Regions from separate parts of the Mixta sp. BE291 genome, predicted to be linked through region 1. Evidence: predicted binding sites of a transcription regulator. Region 1 holds the regulator's gene; each other region holds the start of a gene.
The links. Region 1 encodes PhoB, which activates phosphate uptake and scavenging genes when phosphate is short. Its sites were predicted from a motif close to CTGTCATAAAACTGNCNNAT; they were not measured.
Positions count from the first base shown of each region.

Region 2: phoA (alkaline phosphatase) is a predicted target of PhoB. The motif match lies at 1,039-1,058, and genes of this name have one in related genera.
Region 3: J2X14_RS12875 (esterase-like activity of phytase family protein) is a predicted target of PhoB. The motif match lies at 2,880-2,899, and genes of this name have one in related genera.

Region 1 covers NZ_JAVDXN010000005.1:171,824-176,326, forward strand. The annotation lists gene J2X14_RS13350 (AAA family ATPase) at 1-1,537, opposite strand, end outside; gene sbcD (exonuclease subunit SbcD) at 1,534-2,763, opposite strand; gene phoB (phosphate response regulator transcription factor PhoB) at 3,001-3,690, shown strand; gene phoR (phosphate regulon sensor histidine kinase PhoR) at 3,705-4,503, shown strand, end outside.
Region 2 covers NZ_JAVDXN010000002.1:188,403-192,905, forward strand. The annotation lists gene phoA (alkaline phosphatase) at 1-959, opposite strand, end outside; tRNA gene J2X14_RS06020 (tRNA-Ser) at 1,191-1,278, shown strand; gene phoH (phosphate starvation-inducible protein PhoH) at 1,594-2,382, opposite strand; gene efeB (iron uptake transporter deferrochelatase/peroxidase subunit) at 2,945-4,222, opposite strand; gene efeO (iron uptake system protein EfeO) at 4,228-4,503, opposite strand, start outside.
Region 3 covers NZ_JAVDXN010000005.1:50,208-54,710, reverse strand. The annotation lists gene J2X14_RS12885 (glutamate synthase small subunit GltD family protein) at 1-899, shown strand, start outside; gene J2X14_RS12880 (4Fe-4S dicluster domain-containing protein) at 896-1,396, shown strand; gene J2X14_RS12875 (esterase-like activity of phytase family protein) at 1,484-2,836, opposite strand; gene J2X14_RS12870 (aldo/keto reductase) at 2,988-3,983, shown strand; gene J2X14_RS12865 (hypothetical protein) at 4,048-4,305, shown strand; gene J2X14_RS12860 (peptide MFS transporter) at 4,361-4,503, opposite strand, start outside.

The DNA.
Region 1 (4,503 bases):
GTAGCTGTTCCAGCTGAAGACGTAGCCTGTTTTCCGGCTGCTGCTGAAGCAAAGTGAGCGCCTGCTCCGCTTGCTGCACCTGTTGGCGCGCCTGTTCCAGTTCGTTTTCCAGCGGGACGGCCTGCGTCATCAGCTGACTAAGCTGCTGCTGCTGTTCGTCGCACTGTTGCTGATGCTGGCGTTGTCGGGCCTGCAACGCGTTGAGGTTCTCCTGTGTTTGCCGCTGCTGCTGCAAACGCTCACGCCAGCCGCCGAGCAGGTCGCCCCAGTTCGCCACCTGCGCATGCGCGTGACGCCACTGCTGTTCCTGCTGCTGCTGCGTATGCAGCGTTTGATGCTCATTGCTCAGCTGCTGCTGACGCTGTTGGCGCTGCGCCAGCGCCTGCTGGCTTTCTTCTATGGTTTGCTGTTGCAGCGTGACCTGCTGCGCCAGCGTCTCGATTTGATGGTCAAGCGGGATCACCTGCTCGTTAATCAGGTTTTCCTGCTGACGCCATTGGGTCGTTACCTGCTGGTGCGCCTGTTGTGCCTGTTGCTGCTCGCGCTGCAAGGTTTGTAACTGCTCACTTGCTTGCTGAAGTGAGGCGGAAAGCTGGGCAAGCTGTTGGTTAAGCTGTTGCAGATCCTGCTGTAGCTGCTGGCGCTGCTGCCAGAGCGGACGTAGCTTTTCTGCCGGTTCTGCCCGCGCCAGTTTTTGGCGCTCCGCCTCTGCCTGCTGCCAGTGGTTTTCGGCCTGCTGCTGCGCATTGCGCGCCTGGTTCTTCTCCTGCTCCAGACGCTGCTGTTGACCCAGCCACTGCTGCTGCTGACGCAGACGGTTAAGCTGCTGATGCAGCTGTTTTTCCTGCTGCGCCAGCATATCCACCTCTTGTTCCAGCTGCTGGCGGGTTGCGGCATCCAGCAGCGCCATCCCGGCGGCACGCGCCCGCAGCTGCTCCAGCGCCGTGCGCGCCTGTTTATGCTGCTCATAAATACGCGCTGAAAGCTGGCCATAAATCTCCGTGCCGGTTAATTCCTCCAGCAGCTCGGCGCGATCGTTGGCGTCCGCGTTCAGAAAGGCGGCGAACTGCCCCTGCGACAGCATCATTGATTTGGTAAAACGGGCAAAATCGAGGCCGGTCAGCTGCGCAATCATCTCCAGCTTGTCTTTCACTTTGTCGGCGACGATGACGTTATCCGCACAGCGCGCCAGCTCTACGCGCGGCGCCTGTAAATTGCCATCCACCGCGCCGCGCGCCCGGTTCTGGCTCCAGAAGGCGCGCCAGGCCTCTCCTTTAACCTCAAATTCGACTTCAGCGAGGCATTCGGCGGTATCGCGGGTGATCAGCTCATTTTGTGACTGGGAGATTTTCCCCAGGCGTGAGGTTTCATGGTAGAGCGCAAGGCAAATCGCATCCAGCAGGGTGGTTTTACCGGCGCCGGTCGGGCCGGTAATGGCAAACAGCCCGCTGCTGGCAAAAGGTTCGCGGGTGAAATCAATTTTCCATTCGCCCTTGAGCGAATTGATGTTTTTAAACCGCAGGGACAAAATTTTCATGACTGGCTCTCCTCGCCCTGATACAGCGCCTCCAGCGTGCCGCTGAACAGCTGGCGCATACGCGCGCGTCGCGCCTCGTCCGTCTCTTCTTCCTGCTCCAACCGTCGCTCAAACACCTCTTCAACTTTCAGCTCGCTGAGCGTTTCGTTTTGCAGACGCGCCAGCGCCCGCTCTCGCTGCTCGCGGCTGCGGCGCATCAGCAGCACCTCCACCGGCAACCCTTCGGTTAGCGCCTGGATATGCTGCTGCATGTTATGCAAATATTCCTGGGTGGTGATTTCAATATCCAGCCACACCGGATGCGGCGGCGTCGCCCCGACAAAAGCTTGCAGCTGCTGTTCGATCTCCGCCAGCGTGCCCTTGATGGTTTGCATCGGCTGAAAGCCGGGTACCGGCAGCGGTTCCACACTTTCCAGTTTGCCGTCGGCGAAGCTCACCAAAAATACGCTTTTCTCACTGCCCAGCTCATCAAAGCTGAGCGGCAGCGGCGAGCCGCTATAGCGAATATGCTCGCTTCCGGCGATGCGCTGTGGACGATGTATATGACCAAGGGCGATATAGTCGGCGGCGGGAAAAGCCTGCGCCGGAAAGGCGTCCAGCGTGCCGATATAGATATCGCGTACCGCTTCGCTTTTCGTGACGCCCACGGTGGTGAGATGGCCGGTAGCGATCACCGGCAGCGGTTTTTCCGCCTGCTGGCTCAGCGTGCGCGCATGCTGGTAGCTGCGCTGATAGTGCTGCGTAATGGCGTTCAGCAGGCTGATCTGCTTTTGCTCGCCGGACTGGCCCGCCTGGCTGCGCATGATATCGCGTGGGCGCAGGAAGGGGATGGCGCACAGCACCGCGCCCGGTTCGCCCTGGCGAGTCATTAAGGTTAAAACCTGTTCTGCCGGATCGGCGCTGGCGGCGGCAATCACCTGGGTATTCAGACAGGCCAGCAGCTCGCGTGATTCATTGAGGGTGGCGACGGAATCGTGGTTGCCGCCCAGCACAATCAGCTGGCAGCCGGTGCGATGCAGATCCACCACAAAACGGTTATAGAGTTCACGCGCATAGCTCGGCGGCGAGCCGGTATCAAAAATATCGCCAGCGACAATCACCGCATCCACCTGATGCGCTTCAACCTGCGCAATCAGCCAGTGAAAAAAAGCCTGATGCTCAGCGGCACGGCTGCGGGTGTAAAAAAACTGACCGAGGTGCCAGTCTGAAGTGTGAATAATGCGCATAGAACTCCCAGCTAATAGCAGAACGCCGGAGGCGATTATAACCAGAGCTAAGCCGCAGAAGGGAACCGGATTGTGCAAACCGGCGCACGGGCGGTAAAAAAATGCTTTCCGATTGCTTCACAAAAGCGCTATTGAAGCGCCATGCAGCCCGTGCATTTTTCATAAATCTGTCATAAAACTGACGCATAATGACGCCGCAAACCCCCGTGACCAAGCGTCACATTCGCAGGAGCAATAATGGCTAAGCGCATTCTGGTTGTCGAAGATGAAGCCCCAATCAGGGAAATGTTATGTTTTGTGCTGGAACAGAATGATTATCAGCCTATCGAGGCGGATGATTATGATAGCGCCGTCAACCTGCTCATTGAACCCTGGCCCGACCTGATCCTGCTTGACTGGATGTTACCCGGCGGCAGCGGCATTCAATTTATTAAACACCTTAAGCGCGAAGCGATGACCCGTGATATTCCGGTGATGATGCTGACCGCACGCGGTGAAGAAGAAGATCGCGTTCGCGGGCTGGAAGTGGGCGCGGATGATTACATCACCAAACCGTTTTCGCCGAAAGAGTTGGTGGCGCGGATTAAAGCGGTAATGCGTCGCATTTCGCCGATGGCGGTAGAGGATGTGATTGAAATTCAGGGCCTGAGCCTCGATCCCTCTTCGCATCGTGTGATGTCTGATACCACGCCGCTGGAGATGGGGCCAACGGAATATAAACTGCTGCACTTTTTTATGACCCACCCGGAGCGCGTTTACAGTCGCGAACAGCTGCTGAACAATGTCTGGGGCACCAATGTTTACGTTGAGGATCGCACGGTAGATGTGCATATTCGACGGCTGCGTAAGGCGCTGGAGCTGACCGGTCACGATCGCATGGTGCAAACCGTACGTGGAACGGGTTATCGTTTCTCCGCTCGTTACTGATCGGAGTCTGCCTCGTGCTGGAACGCCTCTCCTGGAAGAGATTATTACTGGAACTGGTGCTGGTCTGCTTGCCTGCGCTGCTGGCCGGACTGGTTATCGGCTATTTGCCCTGGTTTCTGCTGTTTGCCGTGCTGCTGTTGCTGGGCTGGCACTTCTGGAACCTGCTGCGGCTGTCGCACTGGCTGTGGACCGACCGCTCCATGACGCCGCCCACCGGCCAGTGGAGCTGGGAGCCGCTGTTTTACGGGCTGTACCAGATGCAGCTACGCAACCGTCGCCGTCGTCGTGAACTGGGAAACCTGATCAAGCGCTTTCGCAGCGGGGCGGAATCGCTGCCTGATGCGGTGGTGCTGACCACCGATGAAGGCACTATTTTCTGGTGTAACGGCCTGGCGCAGCAGCATTTGGGCCTGCGCTGGCCGGAAGACAATGGGCAAAACATTCTTAACCTGCTGCGCTATCCTGAATTTTCCCGCTATCTACGCCAGCAGGATTTCGTGCGTCCGCTGACGCTGGTGATGAATAATCAGCTGCATATGGAATTTCGCGTGATGCCTTACAGCGAAGGCCAATGGCTGCTGGTGGCACGCGATGTTACGCAGATGCATCAGCTGGAGGGCGCGCGCCGCAACTTTTTCGCCAATGTCAGCCATGAGCTGCGCACGCCGCTTACGGTGTTGCAGGGCTATCTGGAAATGATGGGCGATGCGGTGCTGGAGGGTAAAACACGCGAAAAAGCGCTGCAAACCATGCAGGAGCAGACGCGACGCATGGACGGGCTGGTTAAACAACTGCTGACGCTGTCGCGTATCG
Region 2 (4,503 bases), on a different contig from region 1:
TGCGCCAGCGTTGGCGTGCTGGCTGGACGCTGCGCGTTCACCTCACAGGTGACCGCTGGGTTATCAATGTTACCGTGATAGCTGGCTTTCGGACCCTGCCAGCGCACCGGCATGTTGCCCGCGCTAAACAGGCCCAGCAGCGGTTTCTGTTGGTTCGCTGCGCTAACCGCATTCAGCGTTTGCAGATCGCCCACCAGCTGATAGCCGCGCGCTTCAGCCTGTTCACGCAGCGTTTTTCCCTGATAATCGCCTGCTTTGGCTACTTCGCTAAAGGTTTTCGCGCCACCGCCCAGCGTAACGTCGGCACGCGCAACCAGTAGCTGCTCAGCAATGGATCCTCTGCCGCCCTTCTCCAGCGCATTGCTGGCGCAAAGCTCGCTGGTTTTTACCGGGCCGTAGCATTTGCGTGAGGTGACATGAGAGATTTGCGCCGCAGGCGTGGCATCTTCCAGCTCAGCGGTTGAGACGTTGCCGGTGGCTTTGCCTGCGGCTTTAGCCAGCTCCAGCAGCGTGACATGATCTTTGCCGTTAACATCAACGCCAAGCGCGCCGTTATAGGTTTTAACGCCGGTGGCCCAGGCGGTCGCCGAGGCGGCTGAATCGGTTACATAGCTGGGTTTATGCGTCTCTTTATCCAGCGAATAATGGGTATATTGTCCGGTAAGCGGCAGCGCATCGATGCCTTTAAAAAAGCCGCCCGCGCCCATGGCATAGTTACGCGCCAGCGTGATTTCCGAGTCGCCCATGCCATCGCCAATCAGTAAAATGACGTTTTTTGCCGGTGCGTTGCTTAATGAGGCTCGCAGCGCTTCAGTTTGATCGCCATTAACCCGCCGTGCGCCGCCTTGTTGGGTAATATCACCCATTGCCGCGCGTGACAGCGTAGCCATCTCCGCCATAGCGTTGCCACCGATCAGGGTTGCTAACAGGGACAATGCTAATAAGGGCTGTTTTTTCATTTACTTATTCCTGTGTAAATTTCCGTTACGCGATGTGTAAAGAAGCGTAAGTCAGCGGGGTGTCATTTTTCTTACGCGGCGATGTCATTTTTATGACAGCCGATTAAAGCGAGCGAATTGTATAAGCCTTAACCGGCGGCGACGAAAGGCAGAAATAGTGCTTGACCCTTTAATAACAACTCCCTATAGTAGCGCCCCGTTGCCACCCAGAGCGGTGTCAACAGACAATACGGTGAGGTGTCCGAGTGGCTGAAGGAGCACGCCTGGAAAGTGTGTATACGGCAACGTATCGGGGGTTCGAATCCCCCTCTCACCGCCATCTTAAACGAGAAAGCCTGAGCGAAAGTTCAGGCTTTTTTGTCTGCATAGTTCACCGCTTGAGAGGGGTGATGAGAACCCCCGCCGGGTTCGACAACGTGCGCAGCAGGTTGGACAGCCGCAGGCTGCCCGCAGGGCGAGCGAAGCGAGTCAATCCCCCTCTCACCGCCATCTTAAACGAGAAAGCCTGAGCGAAAGTTCAGGCTTTTTTGTATGCATAAGCGCCTAATTAAGCCTGAGCGAAAGTTCAGGCTTTTTTGTCTGCATAAAAAAGCCCGGACTTGCGTCCGGGCTTGGGCTACAGCTACTCACTCAATCAACTATAAGCATGCAGCGCGCGCTGACAGAGCGCGGAGCGCACGCAATCCTCTTTACCAAACCGCACCAGGCTTACCATTTCATCTTCCACAAAACGATTAAGCGCGTCGGCCAGGCCTGATGTCACGCCCGCAGGCAAATCGCACTGGGTAATATCGCCATTAACGATAACCGTCACGTTCTCGCCGAGGCGGGTTAAAAACATTTTCATCTGTGCCGCAGTGACGTTTTGCGCCTCATCGAGGATCACCACCGCGTTTTCGAAGGTACGCCCACGCATATAAGCAAAGGGCGCGATTTCTACTTTGCCAATTTCGGGACGCAGACAATATTGCATAAAGGAAGAGCCGAGACGTTTAACCAGAACGTCATAGACTGGGCGGAAATAGGGAGCAAACTTTTCAGAGATATCACCGGGCAAAAAGCCCAGATCCTCATCGGCCTGCAGCACCGGTCGGGTCACGATAATCCTGTCGACATCCTTGTTAATCAGGGCTTCTGCTGCTTTGGCAGCGCTAATCCAGGTTTTACCGCACCCCGCTTCGCCGGTGGCAAAGATCAGCTGTTTTGTCTCAATGGCGTTGAGATAGTGCGCCTGAGCCTCATTACGCGCCTCAATCGGTGAACGGTCGCGTGAATCACACGCCATGCCAATGGCATCCAGACCACCCATATGCACCAGCGAGGTGACCGATTCTTCTTCACGCTGACGATGGCTGCGTGAATCACTACGCAGCACTCGACGAGCTTCACGACGCGCTTTGATCACTGCTTTCTGTCTTCCCATAGTGGCACCTTACAATTGGTTTCATTTCCCGCACCTGAGCCGATCGGGTGCGATTACGTGAACGCTTTAGAGGGTGGCTTCCTTCAGAGCCTTACGAGCCATTGAATGAGCATATGCCGTAAGCATACGCCGGAAATCATAAAAGGGATAAGTTAAGCCGGGAGGATTGAAAAAAGATGAAAATAACCAGGAGAAAGAAAAACACGCGCGCAACAACGTGCGAAGTTTTTTATTTGAAACGGGTTGTCCATTACAGGACTTTTCCATTCGCATTCTCCATCGAGGAAGCTGGTCATTGCAGACTGCCGACCTGTATAAAGTGCAACAGATTCTTCTAAATTTGCAACAGCAATTTTACCTGAATGAATAAAAAACAATCATCCAACCTCAGGAAAAAGATGACACTTTTATTTATTGTTTTTAAACAAGGACTTAAAAAGGTTAAATAGCGTTGAGATAATTCAGAAAATTCGTAACGAGCGGAAAAAATAAGTGCGCAGTAAAAAGGTGAGTAAAAAACAGTCTCCCGTCATTTATAGCCAGACGAGAGACCAGACGTTAATCAGGACTCCAGTAATGACTGTGCCAGATATTGTTGATTATTTGCCACGCCGGGCAGCACAAAGAAATAGCCTCCCCCCACTGGTTTAATATATTCCTCCAGCGCTTCACCGTTGAGCCGTTTTTGCACCGTTAAAAACCCTTTTTCTAAATCGTGTTGATAACAAACGAACAGCAGCCCCATATCCAGCTGACCGGCAGGCGTGACGCCAGCGGAATAGCTGTAGCCGCGACGCAGCATCAGGCTGCTTTGCGTTTGCGGCGTGCGTGGATTAGCCAGGCGGATATGGGCATCCAGCGGAATGACTTTTCCCTGCGGGTCCTGCGTGTAGTCCGGCTCATCGTGTTCGTTTTTCATCCCCAGCGGCGCACCGCTGAGTTTTTCCCGCCCGAAAATGGTTTGCTGTTCGCCTAATGGCGTGCGGTCCCAAAATTCAACGCGAAATTGGATAATTCGTACCGCCTGATAGCTGCCGCCCTGCGTCCAGGCTGGTTCCTGCTGCTCGTGCGTTACCCAAAGGAGGGTATCCATCAGCGCCTGGTTCGCGGTATCAGGATTGGCCGTGCCGTCTTTAAAGCCCAGCAGGTTAATGGGCGTCTCTTTGCCTCGGCTGCGCGCCGCATGTTCAGAGATAAACCCTTCGCGCCGCCAGCGAATCGCCAATAGATCGGGCGTATGTTTTATGATGTCGCGCAGCGCATGAATCACGGTATCGTTGGTGTTGGCGCAGATTTGCAGCAGCAGATCGCCGTGGCAGCTTTCTGCATCCAGCGCGTCGTTGGGAAAACGCGTCATGGTTTGCAGCTTAGCGGGTTTCAGCGCCGCCAGGCCGTAGCGCTCGTCAAACAGCGCGTCGCCAACCGAGACGGTGATTGTCAGATTATCGGGCCAGATATGCTCGCCGAGGATGCCGGAATCCAGCGGCGGCAGCTGCGGATTAGAGAGCAGCGGCGCCCTGCCGCCCTCGGTGAGAAAGGCGATGCGTGCGGTAAGCAGCGTAAACAGTCGCACCAGTTCGCTTTTATCATTCGCCAGCACGTCAAAAGCCACCAGCATCATCGCTGCCTGCTGCGGTGTGGTGATCCCTGCCTGATGCGCGCCGTAAAACGGCTGGCGTTCTTCGCGGGCATTCGGGGAGAGCGCGCCGGGCGAGAAGCTTTGCGCCGCTGCGCCGCTGACCGGACAACCGCCGCCCATCACGGCGGCACCGCTCAGCAGTCCGAGCCCTTTTAACAGGCGACGCCGTGAAGGCATCGCCGCATCGGTCACTTTTTTCATCCTGCTTAATCCAGCCCCAGCGTACCGCGCAGCAGCGCCAGATCTTCCGCCAGCGTGGTAATCGGCCCTTTCAGACGATTACGGTCGGTGATCGTGAGTTTTTCGTAGGAGGCGAAGCCCTCTCCGCTGCGGTATTTGCTCAGGATGGCTTCGACTTTTTTGAAGTTGTTATCCACTTTGCTTAGCAGCTGCGGATTGGCTTTTTCCAGCTGCGGACGCAGCAGATTAACAATTTTCTGTGCGCCTTCGACGTTGGCCTGAAAATCCCACAGGTCGGTACG
Region 3 (4,503 bases), 120 kb from region 1:
CCTTTGGCATTCCGCCGTTCAAGCTGGATAAACAGCTTATGGCGCGCCGACGTGACATTTTCAGCGCCATGGGTATCCGGTTTCACCTTAACTGCGAAATCGGTCGCGACATCCCTTTCAGCACGCTGATGGCAGAGTATGACGCCATTTTTCTTGGCACCGGCACCTATGGCTTTTTGCCTGCGGGCCTCGCGCATGAGGATGCGCCGGGCGTGGTGCAGGCGCTGCCGTTTTTGATCGCCAGCACGCGGCGGGTGATGGCGTTAGAAGAGGATCCTCGCTATCCCTGGATTGATGTGAAAGGCAAAAAGGTGGTGGTGCTGGGCGGCGGCGATACGGCAATGGATTGCCTGCGCACGGCGATCCGGCGCGAAGCGGCCAGCGTGACCTGTGCCTATCGGCGCGATGAGGCCAGCATGCCCGGTTCGAAAAAAGAGGTTACCAACGCGCGTGAAGAGGGCGTCGAGTTTTTATTTAACGTTCAGCCGCAGCATATTCAGCGGGATCGCAAAGGCCGGGTTAACGGCATCAGGCTGATTCGCACAGTGTTAGGTGACGCTGGCCCTGACGGCCGCAGAAAACCGCAACCGGTTAAAGGCTCGGCGTTTGTGCAGCCGGTTGATGTGCTGATCATGGCGTTGGGCTTCAGGCCGCACGCCATGCCGTGGCTGGATCCATTCGATATCAAACGCGATAAATGGGGATTAATTACCACCGGCGGCGGCGCGCGGCTGGCCACGCAAACCAGCCAGCGTAAGGTGTTTGCCGGTGGCGATGCGGTGCACGGCGCCGATCTGGTGGTGACCGCGATGGCGGCGGGTCATCAGGCGGCACGCGATATTTTGACGATGCTGGCGCATCAGCCCGCTCAGCTTAATGCTATGCAGGAGGCACTATGACCGATTTTGTTCTTGTTGATACGCAACGCTGCATCGCCTGTCGGACCTGTGAGATCGCCTGCGCGCAGGCACATCTGACGCAAGGCGATCTCGACGTAACCACCTTTTTGCCCCGGCTTAATGTTTATAAATCAAGCCAGGCCAGCGCGCCGTCAATCTGCCATCAGTGTGAAAATGCGCCCTGCGTCGCAGCCTGCCCAACCGGGGCGCTGAGCCTGGATGAACATCGCGTGCAGGCCGACTCAGCACGCTGTATTGGCTGTAAAAATTGTATTGTCGCCTGCCCTTTTGGCTGCATTGCTATTGAAGCGTCGGGTAATGCCCGCGGCGCTGAGATCGTTAAATGCGACCTGTGCGCCGCGCGTGAAGCGGGCCCGGCCTGCGTGGAGGTGTGCCCAACCTTTGCGCTGAAGCTGATGCCCGCAGGCGAACTCAAGGCGTTAAAGAATAAACGCGCCAAAGAGACCGGCCACAAGGCGTTTCTGCTCTATCTGTAAGCCACTGCGTTGCATTGCGATCTCTTATCGCAGGATGCTGCGTAACCTTAATGACCTGCGCAACTTTACAGCGGCGCAGGTCATACCTTACAGCGCCTCCGGCAGGCTGATTATCCACAGCTCATTATTGCTTTCCGGCTTATCCAGCGGCCGCACGGCGATTTTGCTCTTCACCGCTTCGCCGTTGACCAGCAGATGCCCTTTGCCGTCTGCGGCGTAGTCATCCATTTTATCCTTGCCGGATACGGCGTCGGTCAGCTCAGCACGTACCGCAAAGTCGTTGTCGTTAATCACCGCCAAAGTTTTGTTATCGATCAGCGCCAGGCCTTCTACTTTCTCCTGCTGCCAGCCGGACGCGCGCAGATCCACCACCAGCTGTTTACTGGCAAGAACGATACCGCGTGATTTCAGCGCTGCTTCGTCATCAAACTCTGGCGGCTGTTGGTCGAACGGCGTCAGCTCGCTGGCGTGGCTGAGGTCAACGACATAGATACGGTTGCGCATGTTCTTATCTTTATCCGCACCCTGCTCAATCAGCAGTAAGCGCTGATTATCCAGCGCGACGATATCGCCGATTTTGGCGTCTTTGGCTTTCTTATAAGCATCAATGTCAATCGGATAGCCGTAGCTGGCCGTTTTGCCCGTTGCCGGATCGACGCTCACCAGGCGGGTAAAGCGGGCGCTGTTTTTGCTTTTTCCCTCAATATCCAGCGTGCTTTGCACCGCAGCGATAATCCGGCCATCCGGCATGCGCGTCAGGCCTTCAAAGCCACGGTTAGGCTGACGCCATTTCACAATATTTGGCAGGCCGCCCGCGACGCTCTGCTCGCCGGACGCCGCCTGCGGACCATATTTTTGCAGGATTTTGCCGTCGGCGCTGATATGCGCAATAAACGGACCGTACTCATCACAAATCCAGTAGCCACCGTTGCCATCTGAAGTAATGCCTTCCGTATCCAGACCGCGTTTATCGCTGCCGATCGCTTGCAACGTTTCATTAAGTGCCACTTCATTGGTTGCGCCGATCACCCCTTCCGGCAGCGGCAAGCCGCTAATATTGCCCTGCTCATCATGTAGCGGATGCGCATCGGTCGCCTCAGCTTTGCCGTGGCCAACCCGAATGGTCATCAGCAGCGGCGTATAGTCCGGGCTGACAAAGATTTTTGATTCGCGCTTGCCGGTTTTAGGCGCGTCCGCATTTGGGCCGCGATCGGTCAGCGTGGTGAACAGCAGATCGCCGCCCTCTTTACGCAGGAAATGCAGGCCCGAACCGATGCCCACCGCCAGGCCGTGGGGAAATTCGTTGGCTGACGCGCCGTGGTAGGCTACGCGGTCGCCCTGCGGGAAGCTCACCACATAGCGTTCAATTTGCGGCTGCGCCGCGCTGGCATATAACGAAAAAAAAGAGGCACAAAGCAAGGCAAGCGTTTTAATTTTCATCTGCTTACATCCGTAACGGGAAAGAGCCTGTTATAAGAGTAATTGATGAAAAATTTATGACAGCGCTGATTGAGATTAAAGCCCCTTCCTCTGTGCTGATATCTACACTTAACTGCACAGACTGCCACCCAACATCAATGTTTGAGGATATATGGAATACACAAAGTTAGGCTCTACCGGGCTGGATATTTCGCGTCTTTGTCTTGGCTGCATGACCTTTGGTCAGCCTGATGCGGGGGCGCACCCGTGGACGTTGGCGGAAAGCGATGCGCGTCCGATTTTCCGCCATGCGGTGGAGCAAGGTATCAATTTCTTCGACACGGCAAACAGCTACTCTGCCGGTACTTCTGAAGAGATGGTCGGGAAATTCCTGAAGGAATTTACTCAGCGTGATGAAGTCGTCCTGGCGACAAAAGTCTTTTTCCCACCTGCCATGCTGGGTGGCGCAACGCGTCCAAACGGACAGGGGCTATCGCGCAAAGCGATCATGACGGAGATCGATAAAAGCCTGAAACGTCTGGGGACTGACTATGTTGACCTTTATCAGATCCACCGTTGGGACTACAGCACCCCCATTGAAGAGACAATGGAAGCCTTGCATGACGTGGTGAAAGCCGGAAAAGCACGCCACATCGGCGCTTCATCCATGTATGCCTGGCAGTTTGCTAAAGCGCAGGAAACCGCGCGTGCTAATAACTGGACAACGTTTGTCACCATGCAGAACTACCTGAATCTGCTCTATCGTGAAGAAGAACGTGAGATGATCCCGATGTGTCAGGATCAGGGCGTTGGCTTAATCCCATGGAGTCCGCTTGCACGGGGACGTCTGGCGCGTCCGGTAGGTGAAAGCTCTAACCGTAATGAAACAGATACCACCTCTAAAATGCTGTATGCCGCAACGGAAGAAGCAGATAACCGTGTGATCAGGGCCGTTGAGCAAATCGCCGCCGCCCGTGGCGTTGCTATGGCGCAAATCGGACTGGCCTGGGTGATGAACAAGCAAGCGGTATCAGCCCCGATTGTCGGCGCATCGAAAACCCGTCAGCTCGATGATGCTATTGCCGCGTTAGAAATTAAACTAACGGAAGATGAAATTGCCGCGCTGGAAAAAGAGTATGTGCCGCATGCCGTAACCGGGCATAACTAAACAGTTAAAAAACACGGCAGAGAAAACGTGGGGAAACCCACTTTTTTACCCCGGAGCATAGCAGATGAATAAGCAACAGCTGACTGAACATATCGCCGCGCTTGAAGGCCACGCGCCAACGTTCGAACTTCAGGTATGCCGGGAGTTGTTAGCATGTATGGAGCGCATCGCGGCGCTTGAACAGCAGCTCGCAAAGCCGATTCGCCTGCCCTGGTGCAGTTCCAGCCCGGTATGTGAAATTGAAGCGGGTTACGCTAATGGCGTGAATGATTGCAAAGAGGCGATCCGCAGAGCGGGATATCCGCTTGAGGGCGATGAGTAAAGCGGAATAAACCGGCGCGTTAACGCCGGTTTGAGGAAGGTAACAATATCTCTGCTTAGGCGCTGGTTACCGGTTTCTGCGCAGGCTGCTTAGCCTGCGCGTTTTCCAGCATACGACGCACCGGAACAATCAGTACCATCAGCACCGCCGCACAAATCAGCAGCGCAATGGAACAACGGGCGAAGAGATCGGGCAGCA